DNA from 3 places in the Latilactobacillus parasakei genome. Region 1 is predicted to be linked to each of the others. Evidence: riboswitches for the same ligand, from Rfam matches in the RefSeq annotation. Region 1 holds a riboswitch; each other region holds the start of a gene.
What was found. Region 1 has a riboswitch for thiamine pyrophosphate ahead of thiT (energy-coupled thiamine transporter ThiT). Riboswitches for the same ligand answer to the same signal wherever they lie in the genome.

Region 1 (5,687 bases):
TGTTTGGTGCCATTTTTAGCTAGTTCAAATAACCAAACAGTTCAATTAAATTTAATCTAGTTTTCAACATAAAAATAATCGATTACGGTAATTAAAGACGGTGTGGGGGACCTATTAAATAAAAAAAGATATTCTAGTTTACATAATATATATTATAGGAAGTATACGTTTATTTTAAAAGAGTGGCTGATTTTGACTTATTAAGCTGTATTTAAGTCCTTAATTTAGCAAATTCTTTTAGCAACGTTTTAAAATGCTTTAACTAAAACATCAACCGTTTAAAAAACTCAACTACGATTAACAAATCTCAATGCTAAATGACTGATCTGACCGCAGATTAAAACCATTTCCTAATCATTAATGATCAAAAACCACATGAAATTCATTAAATAACTCAAGATTGATTTATACAGCTGTAAAATCCGTAATTTTAAGGCTCAAATTGCTAATCATTAACCATAATCCGAGTTCAATAAAACGCTAATTTGATGCTCAAATCGGCCTAAGCATGCTATAAACGCTGTTATATCAACGTTTTAATAGGATAAAGGACCGTTAAACAGGCATTTTATTCGTTTTTAAATGGCTGCTACAAATGGCCTAAAAACTGACTTCTCGGGTTAGTGGTCAAAATTCGTCAAACAAGTGTTGTTAAAACCATAATTTTAACAACACTTGTAGTGTTCTCGCCGCTTTTTTGTTAAAATAACTATAATTCTCTATTAAGGTGGTTTCAATCATGGACCAACAACGTTATCTCGAACTATGTGAACAACGCTTGGCGGATCTTCCCGATTACGTCCGTAAATTTTATATTAATCGGCAAGCCAATGCATACTCCTCTGCAACGCTCTATCAATATCTCCAAGAATACATCCGCTTCTTCTCCTGGTTAATTGACGAACAAATCGTTGCTGTTCAAACGACTAAGGATATCCCCCTTGTCGCGCTTGATAAGATGAAATTAGAAGATATCGAACTCTATAAGATCTTTTTAATGAATAAACGAAAAGCAAATAATCATAAACTCTCCTTCCAGGCGGTCAATCGCTCTATCAACGCTTTGAATGCGCTCTGGTACTTCCTGACAATTGAAGCAGAACAAGCCGATGGTGAGCCTTATTTTTACCGTAACGTCATGAAAAAAGTCAAACTACTGAAATCTTCCGAGACAATGGCCACTCGTTCACGCCATATCGGTCAAAAGTTGCTCACCGGCGATAAAAAACATGACTTCATTACCTTTATGCAAGTCGACTATCCCAGTGCGCTCTCTAATCGCCAACTCGCTTCTTATACGCAAAATTGCGAACGGGATATTGCGATTTGCGTATTGGCACTTACTACCGGCATTCGTCTTTCCGAACTCGCCCAAGCTAACGTTTCTGATTTGAACCTCGAACAACTAACAATTACGGTTATCCGTAAGGGTGGTCAACAAGATACCGTGCCCATCGCACCTTGGGGCTTACCTTATCTGCAAGATTACGTTCAAATCCGACAACAGCGCTATTCTACCACTAACGAACGGGCCTTATTTGTCACAAAGTATCGCGGCCAAGCGAAGCGAATCAGTAACTATGCCATTGAAAAACTGGTAGCTAAGTACTCTGAAGCTTTTGGCGTTCGCCTAACGCCGCATAAATTCCGTCATACACTCGCAACCGATCTGATGTCAGCGACCCACAGCGAAACGATTGTGGCGACCCAATTGGGCCAAACAACCACGCAAGCCACCCATTTGTATACGCACGTAGTTGATGACGAACAGCGCTCGGCGATGGATAAGCTCGAATGAAGCTTGATTGCTTGACATCTTTGTTGTATCCGGTATACTGAAAACGTTCTTAAAATTTAAATATTAACCATCACAAAGGGGAGCCATTGGCTGAGAGTGATTAAATGATCAGACCCTTCGAACCTGTTTGTTAAGACAAGCGTAGGAATTGTGATGGAGTTGAGACTTTAACTCCTTTTTTGTGTTGGTTAACCAAGAAAAGGGGTTATTTTTATGCAACATCAACGGTTATTGATTCAAATTGAAGGGGCCATTATCGCAGCGTTTGCGATGGCACTCGAGTATATTCCTCATACAGTAGGACCTTCAGCGATTGAAGTTTCCTTTGGGATTATCCCTATTATTATCTATAGTCTCCGTCGCGGCGTCGCTGCTGGGATGGTTTCGGGTTTAATCTGGGGCCTTTTAGACCTCGTCTTACGCGGACTTGGTAACGGGAGTGTTCTCAACGTTTGGCAAGGATTACTAGAATTTACGATTGCCTTCATGGTCGTTGGCCTAGCTGGCGTTTTACAAAAACCAGTTCAAGCAAGTATCCAACAAAATACCAAAGTAAAAACGATTGCGCTCCTTTGGTCCGCAGCTTTCATTGGTACTTTCGCCAAATACTTCTGCCACTTCTTAGCTGGGGCCATCTACTGGGGCTCATACGCACCTAAAGGAATGAATGCTTGGCTCTATTCGTTAACCGTAAATGGCGGCAGTTTCGTTGCCGGCTTCATCTTAAATGGTATCGTCTTTGGGATTTTATTGGCGATGATTCCGAAATTATATCTCCCAAAAGATATGTTTTTAAAAGTCCAATCTGAAAAATAATTAACAACAAAAAAGAGGCCCTTAGCGGCCTCTTTTTTTAATGGTCATTTCTAGCACGTAATGCGTATAAAATCGAAACTGTGTCGACAACTTCTTGGAATAAAGCACCAATTAAAGCTGGTACGACACCGGTACTAGCAATCAACATCAATCCGATACAGATGAAGATCCCAATCAAAACGGACTGGCGCGCAACCCGCATTGTGTCTCGTGCAATCGTGATGGCGCGACTAACCCGACTCAAATCATCCTTTAAGATGACAACATCTGCTGATTCACTCGCTGCTGTGGCACCGTGAGCACCCATCGCAATTCCGACATCGGCACTCGCCAAGGATGGTGCATCGTTAACACCGTCGCCAACCATGATTATCGGCCGCTGCTCCGGCGCAACATTATTGATGAGTCGAATTTTATCGGCAGGCAAACACCCAGCGTGAACTTCATCAATGCCGACTTGAGCCGCAATCTCTTTAGCGGTTGTCGCCTGATCACCTGTGAGCATCATTAAGCGCTGTAAACCGAGCTGATGAAGCGTTGACATCGTTTGAGGTGCTTCCTGGCGAAGATGGTCGATAAACGTGATATAGCCCGCATAACGCCCGTCAATGCCAATGTAGACAGTTGTCTGTGTCTGGGGTTGTTTAGCTTGGTTAGGCGCCACAAATTCAAATTTGCCGACTTGAACCGTCTGTCCAGATGCTAATTGGGCGGTTACACCAGCACCCGTCATTTCTTTTAAACTAGTAATCTCTAATAATCGCGCTGCTGGGACGACTTGTAGTAAAGAACGCGCCAGAATATGCGCCGAAGCCTGCTCAGCACTGGCTGCTAAACGACATAACTCCGATGGTTTAATATCAATCTCCGGTACGACTTGATCCACGGTTAATTGGCCATTCGTAATCGTGCCGGTCTTATCAAAAGCAGCCGATTTGGCCAGCGCCAATTTTTCAATCGTCGTCCCCGTTTTGACGATAATCCCATTCCGGCTGGCACGACTCATACCTGAGATAAGCGCAATCGGTGCCGCGAGAATCAACGGGCATGGCGACGCGACCACCAAGACCTCGGCAAAGCGCACAGGGTCTTTTGAAAGCCACCACGCTACACCCGCAATCAAATACGCCACTAATGTAAACGGCACGGCATAGCGATCCGCTAAACGCACAAAATGAGCGGGTTGCGCTGCTGAGCTTTCAACCAGTTTAACAATTGCTTGATACTGACTGTTAATAGCCAATTGATCGACCACCATTGTGATTGATGTCTCACCGTTTACTGATCCTGACATAATCGGCTCATTGATTGTCCTTTCAACTGGGCGTGATTCACCGGTTAGAGACGATTCATCAAACAGCGATGACCCCTCAATGATATGACCGTCAACCGGAACCAGTTCTCCTGGCTTCACAACAACTTGATCATTGACTTGGAGTTCGTCGACAGCAACATCAACAAGTCCGTCACCACGCATTAAATGAGCGACCTGTGGCGAGTTGTCCAATAACGATTTTAATTCCCGCCCTGCTTTATGCGCGGCATAATCTTCTAATGAATCCCCACCCGTTAACATCACGAGGACCATCAAGGCAGCCCAATATTCACCAACAGCGAGTGTTGCAATGATGGCGGTAATAGCCAGTAAATCAACACCATATCGACCAGATTTTAAAGTACGAATCATCTCAATCAACATCGATAACGCAACTAAGCCACCAGCTAGACTGACTAATACTTGGGCCCACAGTGGTTGTTGGCATAAAAAGGCTAATACTAATGCGGTAATCCCAACCACAATTGTGAGTACTAACTTCAACGTATGTTTCATCATTATCGGCCTCCTTGTGAATTCTCTTACATTATAACACGTTTGATGTTAGATTAGAATCATTATCATCTGTAAAAAAGACACAAAAAAACCCATCATATTATTGATGGGTCTCATTTACAGAAAGTTGTGCCATAATAGCTGTCCGAATGGATGTCATTGCTGCTATTAATGTTGTCATCCGCTTAATTGCAGGCGATGTCTTTTTTTGGTTAGCCAACGCTTTTTCGGTTTTATGGATGATTGACTCAATCGGTGCCTGTGCCCTGACCAATGCTTCAGCAGTTATATCTGTGCGCCCATTCAATAAATCACGACCAACTTCCAATGCGTGAATTCTATTTTTTAATAAAGTAAATTGGGCGGACCCTTCTCCAAATTTTAGCTGGCTCTTTTGACAATTTCGAATTGTCGCTTCAATTACTTGAATTGCCTTTGTTACTTCCTCAGTCATCTGTTGCTCCTAACAAAAAAATAAAGCCCCGCAGGACTTTATCTTCTTAATTGCTATTAAAATGCTGCTGTTAATTGTGGGACAACTTGTTTCTTACGTGACACAACACCGGCTAATTGGGCACGATGGTTGTTTAAGGTCACATCAAAGGCCTTTTCGAAGGCTTCAGCTGGTTCGCCGATAACAAGCGCTTCTGAGTTACTGTTTAAGATGTCAGTAATCAAAAGTACGAATAAGTCGTAACCGTTAGCTTTGTTGTCTGCTTCGATAGCAGCTTCAAAAGCAGCTTGGCGTTTGAAGACCGCTTCGATATCAACTGTGTTAACTTGATCGATACGAACTTTTTTACCAGCCATATCGAATGTTTTAGCATCAGCTTCAATTAATTCAGCTTCGCTCTTATCATCTAAGTTAGTACCAGCTTTTAACATTTCAAGACCATATGATTCAAAATCAACATCTGCAATTTCTGCTAATGTCTTGATAGCAATCCGGTCTTTTTCAGTTGTTGTTGGTGATTTCATCAACAATGTATCTGAAATGATGGCACTCATCATTAAACCAGCTAATTGAGCAGGGATTTCGATTTTATTTTCGTTGAACATTGATAAAAGAATTGTGCTGGTACAGCCAACTGGTTCAGCACGGTAGAATAATGGGCTTACTGTTTCAAAGTTAGCGATCCGATGATGATCAACAACATCAGTTACTGTTAAATCTTTGATATCAGCAACACTTTGTTGTGCTTCGTTGTGGTCAACTAGCATAACACTTTGCACTTCACTACC
Region 2 (5,687 bases), 1.1 Mb from region 1:
GCGTGAATGTTTTTAGTTGTGCTAAACCGAGTGGTGTTTTGGCGTCTTCCTTAGAGTTTGTTGGGAAGATGGGGCCTACACCAATATAATCAAGCGTTGCTTGTTGATGACTGCTCAGAATTTCTTGAGCAGTATGACAGGATAATCCGGTAATTAGGCCATGTTGTTTGGCGACTTCAATTTTAGGCCATGGTTGATCGGATTGCCCAACGTGGAGTCCGTCTGCTTGTAAATCTAAAGCTAATTCTAAGCGATCATCGATAATAAAAGGTACGTGATAAGTGTGACAAAGTGCTTGCGCCTTTTGGGCGTAGTCGTACCGCATTGCGTCAGTTGGTAAGCTATTTGGGCCCTTATCTCTGAATTGAAAGCAAGTAATTCCGGCTTGTAAAGCCTGCTCAAGTATAGGTAAAAAGTTTTCTCGACCGGTATCTTGTGTACCAGCTACTAAATAAGTTTGGAGTATTTCCTGGGCAATATTAGTCATGTTCAACCTCCTGATAAGCCCAATGATTTGTGGGGCCGTGACCGTGGCCGACCGCAATTGGATTGGCAATGGCCGCTTGAATGAAGGCTTTACTAATCTGAATGGCTTTTTTGAGTGGGACTTTTTTAGCTAGCTCGGCGGTTAGACAAGCCGAGAAGGTGTCACCAGTGCCGTGGGTGCGAACGGTAGCAATTCGTGGTGTATTTAACCAGTCATCACTGCCATCAGCGTAGAGAACGTAATCACAGGCTTGGTCACTATTATCGAGATGGCCACCTTTAATGATGATATTTTTAGCACCCATTTTTTGCAGTTGCGTTGCGGCGATTTTAAAATCGGCAGTTGTTTGAATTTTTTGACCGGTTAACACCTCTGCTTCTGGTAGGTTAGGCGTTAAGACAGTTGCTAAAGGTAAGAGTTCTGATCGTAGGGTGTCAATGGCGGAATCTGCTAGTAGAGAAGCACCGCCTTTTGCAATCATAACCGGATCGAGTGTTAAGGGGCCAAAGTCGAAGCGCCGGAGGTTTTGGGCAACGACGGCGACGTGTTCAGCATCGGCGAGCATGCCCGTTTTACAGGCTCGGATCTTAAAATCGGCTGCGAGCGATTCAAACTGTTTGGTGACTAGTTCGAGCGGTAGCGGGAAACTATCTTGAACGCCAATTGTATTTTGGGCCGTAATTGCGACGACCACGTTGGTGGCAAAGACGTGGCGTTCTTGGATGGTTTTAATGTCGGCTTGCATACCGGCGCCGCCACCACTATCTGAACCAGCGATTGTTAATGCTTGTGGGAAATTATTCATGAGTTAAGACCTCCGTGACTTGTGCATGGTTTTGAATCTCAGTTGCTGTAATGTTAAATAAACGGTCTAATAATTGCGGATAAAAAGAACCAGGTAAAGGCGTTGGCATTGATTCGGCGACTAATTGTCCGGCAACGGCAAAGGTCGTTGCTGCGTCGATGGCCGCTTGGTAAGGATTGTCAGGGCTAACGGCGACAAACGCGGCGCAAAGACCAGTTAGCATATCGCCAGAGCCAACGTGGACTTGGAAAAGTGGCGTGCCATTGGCAACTTTAGTCGTGTGATGACCATCAGTGATGATATCGGTTGGACCTGAAAGTAAAATGGTTGTTTGCTGTTTTTTGGCCGCTGTTCGAGCAACTTTTACGAGATCAATCTCGCCGGTACCGGCATCAATACCATTCGCCTGCCAGTCTAAACCAGCTAGATAAGCAATCTCACCCGCATTTCCGCGGATAATTTTGGGTGTCCCCAGTGCCAAGAGTTCATTGATAATTTTCTGACGATAATGAATTGAACCAACTGCGACCGGATCGATGACGACGGGTTTAGCTTGCCGATAAGCTTCAGCCATTAAAGTCTTCATTTGGTGAATGGGTCCAGCGGATAGTGTCCCAATATTGATGCTGAGTGCCTGCGCAATAGCGACCATTTCTGGAGCCTCTTCAGGATCACTAGACATAATCGGGGATGCACCAATTATATTTTGAACATTGGCGACTTGATCGACCGTGACGCCGTTTGCGACGTTGGTGATAATCGGATTAGCTTGTTTTATCTGATCTAACAGTGTCTTTGACATGCAAATAACCTCCCTTAAAATCAAAAAAACCACTTTTGGATGCACGAATGCATAGAAAAGTGGTGTTGGTTTAATAGAGAAAGGCACTTTCCTACGCAAGTCTGAACTTACAGGTTCAAAGGGATCAGGTTGTACAAACCTATCTCAGTTCTTCTAAGAACACCCCTAGTGCAAAGCGATTAAATTGTACCTTCAGTATACGGCAAATCATTATTTTTGCAACCGTTTTAATTTTAAGGTAATAATTAATGTCGTTATACGGTATAGACCAAAATATTTTTGGGTTAAGAAACCGCTTTATCCCTTACTCTTAAAGGTCTATACCAACTATTAAGCGCTTGCTTATCGTTTGCATTAATGATTTAATATTGTTAACGAAATAAATGAATGGAGAACACCTTATGAAGAATTACTTACAACGAATGGGTCGTTCATTAATGTTGCCTGTTGCTGTATTACCAGCAGCTGCAATTTTGATGGGGATTGCTAACTGGGTTGGCAATGGCGATTCAAATGCAAACGTCTTTACAATTTTCCTAGCAGCTGGTGGCGGCGCAATTTTAAACAACTTGCCATTATTATTTGCCGTTGGTCTAGCCCTAGGAATGTCTAAGGATCAGGATGGGGCAGCCGCACTTGCTGGTTTAGTCGCTTTCTTAGTCCCTAAGACAATTTTAGCACCTGCCTCAATTCAAGCGATGCAAGGTTTATCAGATATCGCTAAGGTGAACCCAGCCTTTGGTAAAATCGAAGGTAATGTTTTAATCGGGATTATCGCCGGTTTAATTGCAGCTGCAATGTACAATCGTTTCCACAATGTGAAGTTGCCAATGGCGCTTTCCTTCTTTAGTGGTAAACGATTGGTGCCAATTATGGCCGCAACAGCAATGATGGTTGTTTCAGCAATCTTGTACTTTGTTTGGCCAGCTGTCTTTACTGTTTTAGTATCATTTGGTGAAGCAATTTCAAAACTAGGCTGGGTTGGTGCCGGTCTATACGGTTTCTTCAACCGTTTATTGATTCCAACCGGATTACATCACGCCTTGAACTCAGTGTTCTGGTTTGATGTTGCTAACATTAACGATATCGGTAATTTCTTGGGCGGTGCGAAATCACTTGCTGCCGGAACAGCCGTGATTGGTAAAACAGGGATGTACCAAGCTGGTTTCTTCCCAGTCATGATGTTTGGGTTACCTGCTGGTGCCTACGCAATTTACAAGAACGCTCGCCCAGAACGTCGTAAAGCAACAGCTTCATTGATGTTAGCTGCTGGCTTTGCGTCATTCTTTACAGGGGTCACAGAACCACTTGAATTCTCATTTATGTTTGTGGCATGGCCACTCTACGTTCTACATGCAGTATTCACAGGGATTTCATTAGCCGTTGCTGCTTTCTTCCACTGGACAGCCGGCTTTGCATTTAGTGCTGGTTTAGTCGATTATGTTTTAAGTTTGAAAAATCCAGTCGCCAACCAACCATTGATGTTATTGGTTGAAGGCTTAGTCATGGCAGCTATTTACTACTTCGGTTTCAACTTTGCCATCAAGAAATTCAACTTGATGACACCGGGTCGCGAAGCAGATGATGCTGTTGATGAAGATACTGCCGGTGTCGAAACAGATGCTGCTGATGACAAGTTCATGGTCCAAGCAAAACGGATCTACGCTGCAATTGGTGGTAAAGACAATATCAAAGTAATCGATAACTGTACGACACGTTTGCGTCTACAATTAGAAGATACAGCCAACGTTAACCAACCGGCTATTAAGGCCGCTGGTGCCGCTGGGATTAACGTCTTAGACAAAACCAATATTCAAATTATTATTGGGACAGAAGTCCAATTTGTCGCTGATGCCTTGAAAGAACTTTATAACCACAACACACCAATCGCAACCAGCGCACCAGAACCAGCTGCTGCACCAGTTGAAGCCCCCGTTGATAGTGATATCAATTCAGGTGAGACAGATGTCTTTTACGCAGTTGCAAACGGTGAATTGATTGATATTGAAAATGTTGATGATCCAACTTTTGCACAAAAGATGTTAGGTGACGGCTACGCAGTCGTGCCAACTGATGGCAAGATTGTAGCACCAGTTGATGGGACAATCATGACGATTTTCCCAACCAAACATGCAATCGGGATCAAAACAACGAACGGTTTAGAAGTCTTAGTCCACATGGGGATTGATACGGTTGAATTAAACGGCGCACCTTTTGAAGTCGCTGTTGAAGAAGGCCAAACAATCAAGCATGGTGATTTATTGGCAACCGCTGATCTTGATCAAATCGTTGCAGCTGGTAAGCAAACAGCGATGATGGTGATTATTACAAACATGCCAGCAGTTGCTTACATGAAGTTCAATAATATGGGCCAATCAGTCCAAGCTGATACAGTTGCCGTAAAAGCAACCACTAAATAAACAATCAAAAAACGCCTGACGAATTAAGTTCGTCAGGCGTTTTTGTGTGTTGTTAATCATTATCCAAATAGGTTTTTAAAGAAGTTACCAATACTATCGAATAATTTTTGAATGAAGTTGCGGTTACTTTCAGTGTTTAATTTATCGAAGACATTCTTAGCATTACTTTGAATGTTATCCATTAATTTACCGGCTTGGTTCTTAAAATCATCTGATTTAAGCGCACCAGAATCTTGAATTTTAACGAGTAAGTTAATAATTTGTGTTTTTTGGTTATCATTGATAATTGTTGTGAGGTTATTTTGTTCTAATTGGTTATTAACGATATTGGTAATTTGGTTAACAGTTAGGTTATCACCCTTGTTAGCCATATCTTTCTTGGCGCCTGTTACGGCGTTATTAAGTTGTGAATCAGTATAACCGCTAGTGCCCTTGTTGGCTTGGGTAATATCGCTGAGGGTACTCATTTCATCTTGGGCAGCGGTGACTTGTGATTGGTTTAAGGTGTCGCCATTTTCTGCGAAAGCAGCGTAAACACCGGCGAGCGCACCAGAACCGTCAATTGGGATGGCAGAAGTGACATAGATGGTAGCGTTCGTAACACCAGCGGTTAATGCGGCATTTTTATATTGGTTCGCCGTAATTGTTGTGATATTGTTCTTACCATTAAAATCGACGATTTTGACGTTAATCCCGGTATTGCTGTTATTCTTTTGAATCAACGCACTAGAATAAACGTTGGAATTCGCGTTAAAAGTTTGTTGATTTTGATCAAGATATTTCACGAGGGTCGAACCGGTTACCGTTAATTCATCAGAATCGGTGATGTTAGCGGCGTTTTGAAGGGTCGAGAGTGTTTCTGATTTTTGCGTACTTGAAAGGCTTGTTCCGAGTGTTGCGACTGGTTTATCCCAGGTATTACTGTCGGCAAAAACGCTGTGGGCGCTGAGGCCTAAAATAGCCGTCATGACGATTGGGAGAATGTATTTGAGTTTATTAAACATAATCGTAAATCCTTTCTCAGATATAAGATAACTTCATTATAGCTAATTTAAGAGGGAAAGTATGTTAATTTGCTAGACCTTTAGAATTAATCCGTTTTTTTAATTATTTTTTAAAGGATGCGTAGCTTGTGGCTGAATCAGACTCATTTCGTGGGTTTTCGTTAACTTC
Region 3 (5,687 bases), 140 kb from region 1:
CAAGCATCCGGCTACTCCGTGGGGTTATTTACGAGTCCGCACATCATGGCAGTCGAGGAAAGTATTCAGATTAACCGACAGTTGATTTCAAAAGCGCAGTTTGAACGATTATTGACGACGGTCCAAACCGTTTTGAAAAAACTCGGCTTTGATCCGACGACGGACTTATCGTACTTTGAAACTTTGGTATTGGTGGCGTTGGTCTATTTTAAGCAACAACAAGTCGATTATGTCCTGTGGGAATGTGGCTTGGGTGGTGCGTTAGATGCAACCAATGCGGTTGATCGAGTGGCCTACACAATTTTTACGAAGATTAGCCTCGATCACATGGCGTTATTGGGCGAGACGATTGAAGCAATTGCCACCACTAAATCTAAAATTATTCGGCCACAAACACCGGTTATTGTGGCCCCTGGACAAACGAAAACGGCTTTGCATGTTTTAGAGGTTGAAGGTAAGCGGCAATCAGCACCGCTGCAGATTGCTTCCCGTGATTGGTTAGTCACAAGTCATCCAACCAGTGCGGGCCAAGCGGTGACGGTTAAATTACCCGAGCGTTCACCGTTAACGATTTCTTTGGCCTTGGCGGGGACCTATCAATTAGAGAACCTCCTAACGGCATTGACGTGGTATCGTCAGTTTTGTCGTGATCAAGGGCAAGCACTAGACGAAGCCGTTTTACAACGCGCTTTAGGGCAGGTCCGTTTACCGGGCCGCTTTGAGCGCTTGGCAACAGAGCCGCTAGTTGTGATTGATGGTGCCCATAATCCGGACGGCATTCGGCAGTTTGTCCGGAGTGTCCAAGAACGCTACGGCGATTACGACTTAACGATTGTAACTGGCTTTTTAAAAGATAAGGCGGTTACTGAATGCTTGCAGCTTTTAACGCAACTACCAGCGCGATTTATTTTAACGACCCCCATCAATCAGGATGACCGACAATTACCAGTTGCTGAATTAGGGGCGCTATACACGCAGATAACAGGCCAAACAGCACCTGAATATCCAGCAATTGAAGCAGCTTTAAAGGCGGCTAATCAATCAGTAACCGGGCCAAAACCGCAAGTCATCTTAGTCGTAGGGTCATTTTATTTATTAAAAACAGTTCGGCAACACTTTTTAAATCGGGGAGGATCACATGCAAATTAGCGAAGCACAACCTAATCAAGGAAATCATACGCTGTTAAGCTTTAGTGGGGATGCAGCTGAAATCGAAACATTACAGCGACTTTGTTTAGCCAGTCATTGTCTAATTCAGCAGTTGGATCAACAATGGTTTGGGCAATTTAGTCTTTTTCAACTAGCGGTGTTACAGCGAAAATGGGCACAATATTTTGGACAACCAAATGTGCAATTGACACAAATTTGGCACGCTAAGCAAATTTTATGGACCGGCCCTGGTTTCAAGTTCGATTTAACTGTTGACCCGGTTGTCTATGCGATTATTAACTGTACACCGGATTCTTTTTACGACGGGCAACCGAGCCAAGCGCTGGGCCAGATTATGACGAAAATTGAGGCTGATTTGGCCAATGGTGCCGCGGTGATTGAAGTTGGGGGCAAATCAACGCGCCCAGGTTATCAAGAAATTACGCCGGATGAAGAATGGCAACGGATCGCGCCCGTGATTGCGGCAGTGCAACAGGAATGGCCCAACGCGGTGTTGGCAGTTGATACCAATAATGCGGATGTTATGCAACGGGCAGTCACAAGCGGGGTACCAATTTTGAATGATATCGATGGTTTTAATAAAGCGGCTAAGCTCGAAGTCGTCGCCAACCATCGGCCCGCGGTGGTCACGATGTATAATGGCCGTCATTATCAAAATGATGTTTTTGAAACGCTTGATCAATTTTACCAAGAAACATTAGCGAGCCTAGAGGCGGCCGGGTTAACACGTCAACAAATTGCTTTGGATCCTGGCGTTGGGTTTTCACACGCTAAAAATACAGCGTCACTGGATCTCTTTAAACTCAATAGCATTCAACCAACGATGAAATACCGCGCGCCAATTATGGCGGGGATTTCTCGGAAAAGCTTTATGGAAAGCAAATTTGATTATCCGATGGCAGAACGCTTAACCTCGACGCTGTTATTGGAACAATTGATGGTTGAGCAGGGGGCCCGTATTCTGCGCGTGCACGATGTTTTGGCAACGCATAAAATGATCAATTTATTCAAAGGTTATCAGCAAGCAGATCTATTAATGGCGGTCCGCTCATGAACGATTTGTTAACGCAAATTCAGCGGCTAGCTGAGCAATCGGCAGCGTTTAATGATCCGCCAAAATATCAGATGATTAACGAATTAATGGCGCACCAAACAGCCCCGCTTTATCGGGGAGTCAACGATCAATATCATTTATCGGCTAGTGCACTTGTTTTTAAAAACAATCAGTTGTTGATGGTGCGCCATCCATACTTGCAGCAATGGTTATTACCAGCGGGGCATGTTGAACTGTCTGAAACGCCAGGTCAAACCGCTCTGCGGGAATTACTAGAGGAAACCGGGCTAGTCGGGGAACAAGCGCAGTTGGTGGACGCTAATTTAATTACAATTCCGGAGAATCCAGTGAAAAAGCAAGCAGCCCACATGCACATTGATTGCCGCTATTTAATCACTGCAAAAGAGCAGCCAAGCGCATCAGCCGAGCTCCCTAATCGATGGGTTGCGCAAGATGCAGCACCAGTGGAATTTCAACCCTATTTTAAACTTCAATAAACCAGATATTTTTTAAAAATTAAAAGCATTATTACTAGGAGAAACAAATGGCGATTACAATAAGACATGAAGAAGAAAAAGATTAAAGAGGGGCTAAATAATTGGAGATTAGACGCTATCAGCAGGCGGATTGTCAAGCAGTGGCAGAACTGTTTTATAAGACAGTGCATACAGTGAATGCTGGCGATTATACGAAAGCGCAGTTGGCTGTATGGGCCACTGGTGAGCCTGATTTAAAGCAGTGGGATCAATCGCTGCAATCACATTTCAGTGTTGTCGCACTTGAAAATGATAACCTGATTGGTTTTGGAGATATTGATCAAGCTGGCTATCTCGATCGGTTATTTGTCCATGCCGATTATCAAAGAAGAGGCGTTGCGACTGCTATCTGTCATCAGCTCGAGCAAGCTGTTGCATGCCGAGTTGTCACACATGCTTCGATTACGGCCAGACCGTTCTTTGAAAGTCGGGGCTATCAAGTGATTCGAGAACAACAAGTAGCACGGCAAGGTGTTTTATTGACCAACTTCGTTATGGAGAAAAATAGGTAATCAATAGTTTTTAGTTTTCTATGATAATTCTAATGAACAACCGCTTACATCCATGCTATAATAGAGCCACAATTGAATAACGCATCTGGGGTGCCTAAGAGCTGAGATTATACCCATTGAACCTGATATAGTTAGTACTAGCGCAGGGAAATGTCGTGTCGTTTGTTTATAAACGTGCTTATTTTGGTACCCGTCAATTCTTAATTGGCGGGTATTTTGAGTGCTTGTAAAGCGGCCCCAGAAGTGAATTAATAGGAGGGGCAACATGTCATTTACAAGTATCGTTCGTAAGAAAGTCGCACCATATTGGGAAGGTAGTTTACGGCATCCGTTTATCGTTCAACTGCAAGCGGGGACGCTACCAGAGAAGATATTTCGGTATTATTTGATTCAAGATCATTATTATCTTCGTCATTTCAGAAAGTTACATCAAATCGTCGCCGATCGCTGTCAGGATCAAGAATTAAAAGCGTTGATGACACTAAGCGCAACTGGTTTGAAAGATGGTGAAATGATTATTCGGGAACAATTCTTTGAAGCTTTAAAAATAACGGATGATGAGGTTCAAGCGACCCCTGTTGCGCCGACAACTGATCACTATATTGCTCATATGTATCGGCAATTATTTGCGGATAACCCCGCAATTGCTGCGGCTGGCTTATACCCTTGTGCTTGGTTATACGGTGATATCGGAATGACTTTAAGCCAACGGCCTGCTTCACCTAATCCATATTATCAACGCTGGATTGAAACTTATACAAAGGCTGAATTGCAGGATGAAATTCAAATGATGGGCATTGTTTTAAACCGCTTGTATGCAGCAAGCTCAGCGGAAGATCAGGTTAAAATGGTGCAGGCGTTTGTTCGTAGCAGCCAATTGGAATATCATTTTTGGGAGATGGCTAATCGCAAGGAACAATGGTTGCGCGGGGACGAATACGATGAACAATAGCCGAACGAAGCGATTAACCATCCTTTCGATGATGATTGCACTAGATGTCGTTTTATCGCCGTTATTTCGCATTGAAGGCATGGCACCGATGTCGAGTGTTCTGAACGTTACAGCGGCAGTGTTGATGGGGCCAATTTATGCAACCGTAATGGCGTTAGTGACGGCCGTTTTAAGAATGATGTTACTGGGGATTCCACCTTTAGCCTTAACGGGGGCTTTCTTCGGCGCTTTATTAGCTGGCCTTGGTTACCGGTATGGCGGGCATATTGGCTGGGCAATTGCGGGTGAAATTCTAGGAACGGGTTTAATCGGCTCATTGCTTTCTTATCCCGTTATGATTTGGTTTACCGGCAGTGCTAACGGTTTATTTTGGTTCGTTTACACACCACGCTTTTTTGGCGGTGCCATTTTGGGCAGCCTAATCGCTTGGTTATTCTTGTTTAAATTAAAGGAAACAACGATTTTTAAACGAGTTCAAGCTGATTTTTACAAATAATAAAAAAGAGCAACGCTAAATGCGTTGCTCTTTTTTAGATTGTAGCGGTTTATTTGAATTGTTCTGTTTTGGCTGTTGTTAGCCAGAAGGGTTGAGATGTGACGGTAAAGTGCATATCAAATGCGCGACTGCCCATTTCTTCACCATCAACTTGGCCAAATTCTAACGTTTGGGTTCGAACGATAAGATCGTCAGTTCTAAAATGATGGACCGCCTTATAGCGGGTATGTTTGCCCATCAGCATCATGATGAATAGGTAGCAGAAGAAGAAAACGTTCAGCTTTTCAATCACCACGAGGTCGAGCTTTTGATCATCGACGCGTGCAGAAGGCATAATTGGAACACCACCGCCAAAGTAAGGATGATTTGTCGTCGTGACTAAAAAACCACGGCTGAAGTTTTTAACAGTGCCGTTGGTCTTAACTGTCACTTGGAAGGCATCTTGTGAGGTGAAGGCTTGGATTAGCGAGAAGACGTAAGATAGGGAGCCGATATGAAACTTATTTAAGAAGCGTTTGCTTTTAGAGTTATTGGTGATACTGACAACGGAAGCGTCAAAACCAATACCGACATTGTTGACGAAATAACCGGTCTCGTCTTTGAGGGCATCGTGATAGACACCCAAATCGATATTGACGGGGGCGGTAGTTGCAAGAATCTGTTCGAGAGCTTGCAGTGGGTCGCTATTTAAGCCAATTCCGCGAGCGAAATCATTGCCAGAACCGCAAGGTAAATACGCAATAGGAATGTCGGTTTTACCGGCGCTTTGGACGCCATTAATCGCTTGGTTTAAAGTGCCATTACCACCGACAATCAGTAAAACTTGATTGGTTCGTTTAAAGCGGGCAAATTGGTAGGCAATCCGAGTGGTATGGCCGGGATAGCTAGAAATTTGTAGTTCGTATGAAATGCCGCGTTGCTTGAGGACGGTTTCAATCTGCGGCCAAATCTTCTGGGCTTGGCCAGT

Region 2: it holds a riboswitch for thiamine pyrophosphate, as region 1 does, so the genes downstream of both, thiM (hydroxyethylthiazole kinase) here and thiT (energy-coupled thiamine transporter ThiT) in region 1, are expected to answer to the same signal.
Region 3: it holds a riboswitch for thiamine pyrophosphate, as region 1 does, so the genes downstream of both, tenA (thiaminase II) here and thiT (energy-coupled thiamine transporter ThiT) in region 1, are expected to answer to the same signal.

Annotation. Positions count from the first base shown of each region.
Region 1 covers NZ_CP186861.1:318,043-323,729, reverse strand. The annotation lists gene xerS (tyrosine recombinase XerS) at 740-1,798, shown strand; TPP riboswitch at 1,865-1,963, shown strand; gene thiT (energy-coupled thiamine transporter ThiT) at 2,012-2,614, shown strand; gene ACPBEH_RS01595 (heavy metal translocating P-type ATPase) at 2,652-4,445, opposite strand; gene ACPBEH_RS01590 (hypothetical protein) at 4,546-4,899, opposite strand; gene ACPBEH_RS01585 (manganese-dependent inorganic pyrophosphatase) at 4,956-5,687, opposite strand, start outside.
Region 2 covers NZ_CP186861.1:1,483,120-1,488,806, reverse strand. The annotation lists gene thiE (thiamine phosphate synthase) at 1-487, opposite strand, end outside; gene thiD (bifunctional hydroxymethylpyrimidine kinase/phosphomethylpyrimidine kinase) at 480-1,292, opposite strand; gene thiM (hydroxyethylthiazole kinase) at 1,285-2,094, opposite strand; TPP riboswitch at 2,166-2,271, opposite strand; gene nagE (N-acetylglucosamine-specific PTS transporter subunit IIBC) at 2,496-4,514, shown strand; gene ACPBEH_RS07475 (DUF1002 domain-containing protein) at 4,574-5,518, opposite strand; gene ACPBEH_RS07470 (VanZ family protein) at 5,618-5,687, opposite strand, start outside.
Region 3 covers NZ_CP186861.1:177,284-182,970, forward strand. The annotation lists gene ACPBEH_RS00930 (bifunctional folylpolyglutamate synthase/dihydrofolate synthase) at 1-1,149, shown strand, start outside; gene folP (dihydropteroate synthase) at 1,139-2,224, shown strand; gene ACPBEH_RS00940 (NUDIX hydrolase) at 2,221-2,721, shown strand; gene ACPBEH_RS00945 (GNAT family N-acetyltransferase) at 2,823-3,272, shown strand; TPP riboswitch at 3,349-3,438, shown strand; gene tenA (thiaminase II) at 3,538-4,224, shown strand; gene thiW (energy coupling factor transporter S component ThiW) at 4,214-4,720, shown strand; gene ACPBEH_RS00960 (diacylglycerol/lipid kinase family protein) at 4,770-5,687, opposite strand, start outside.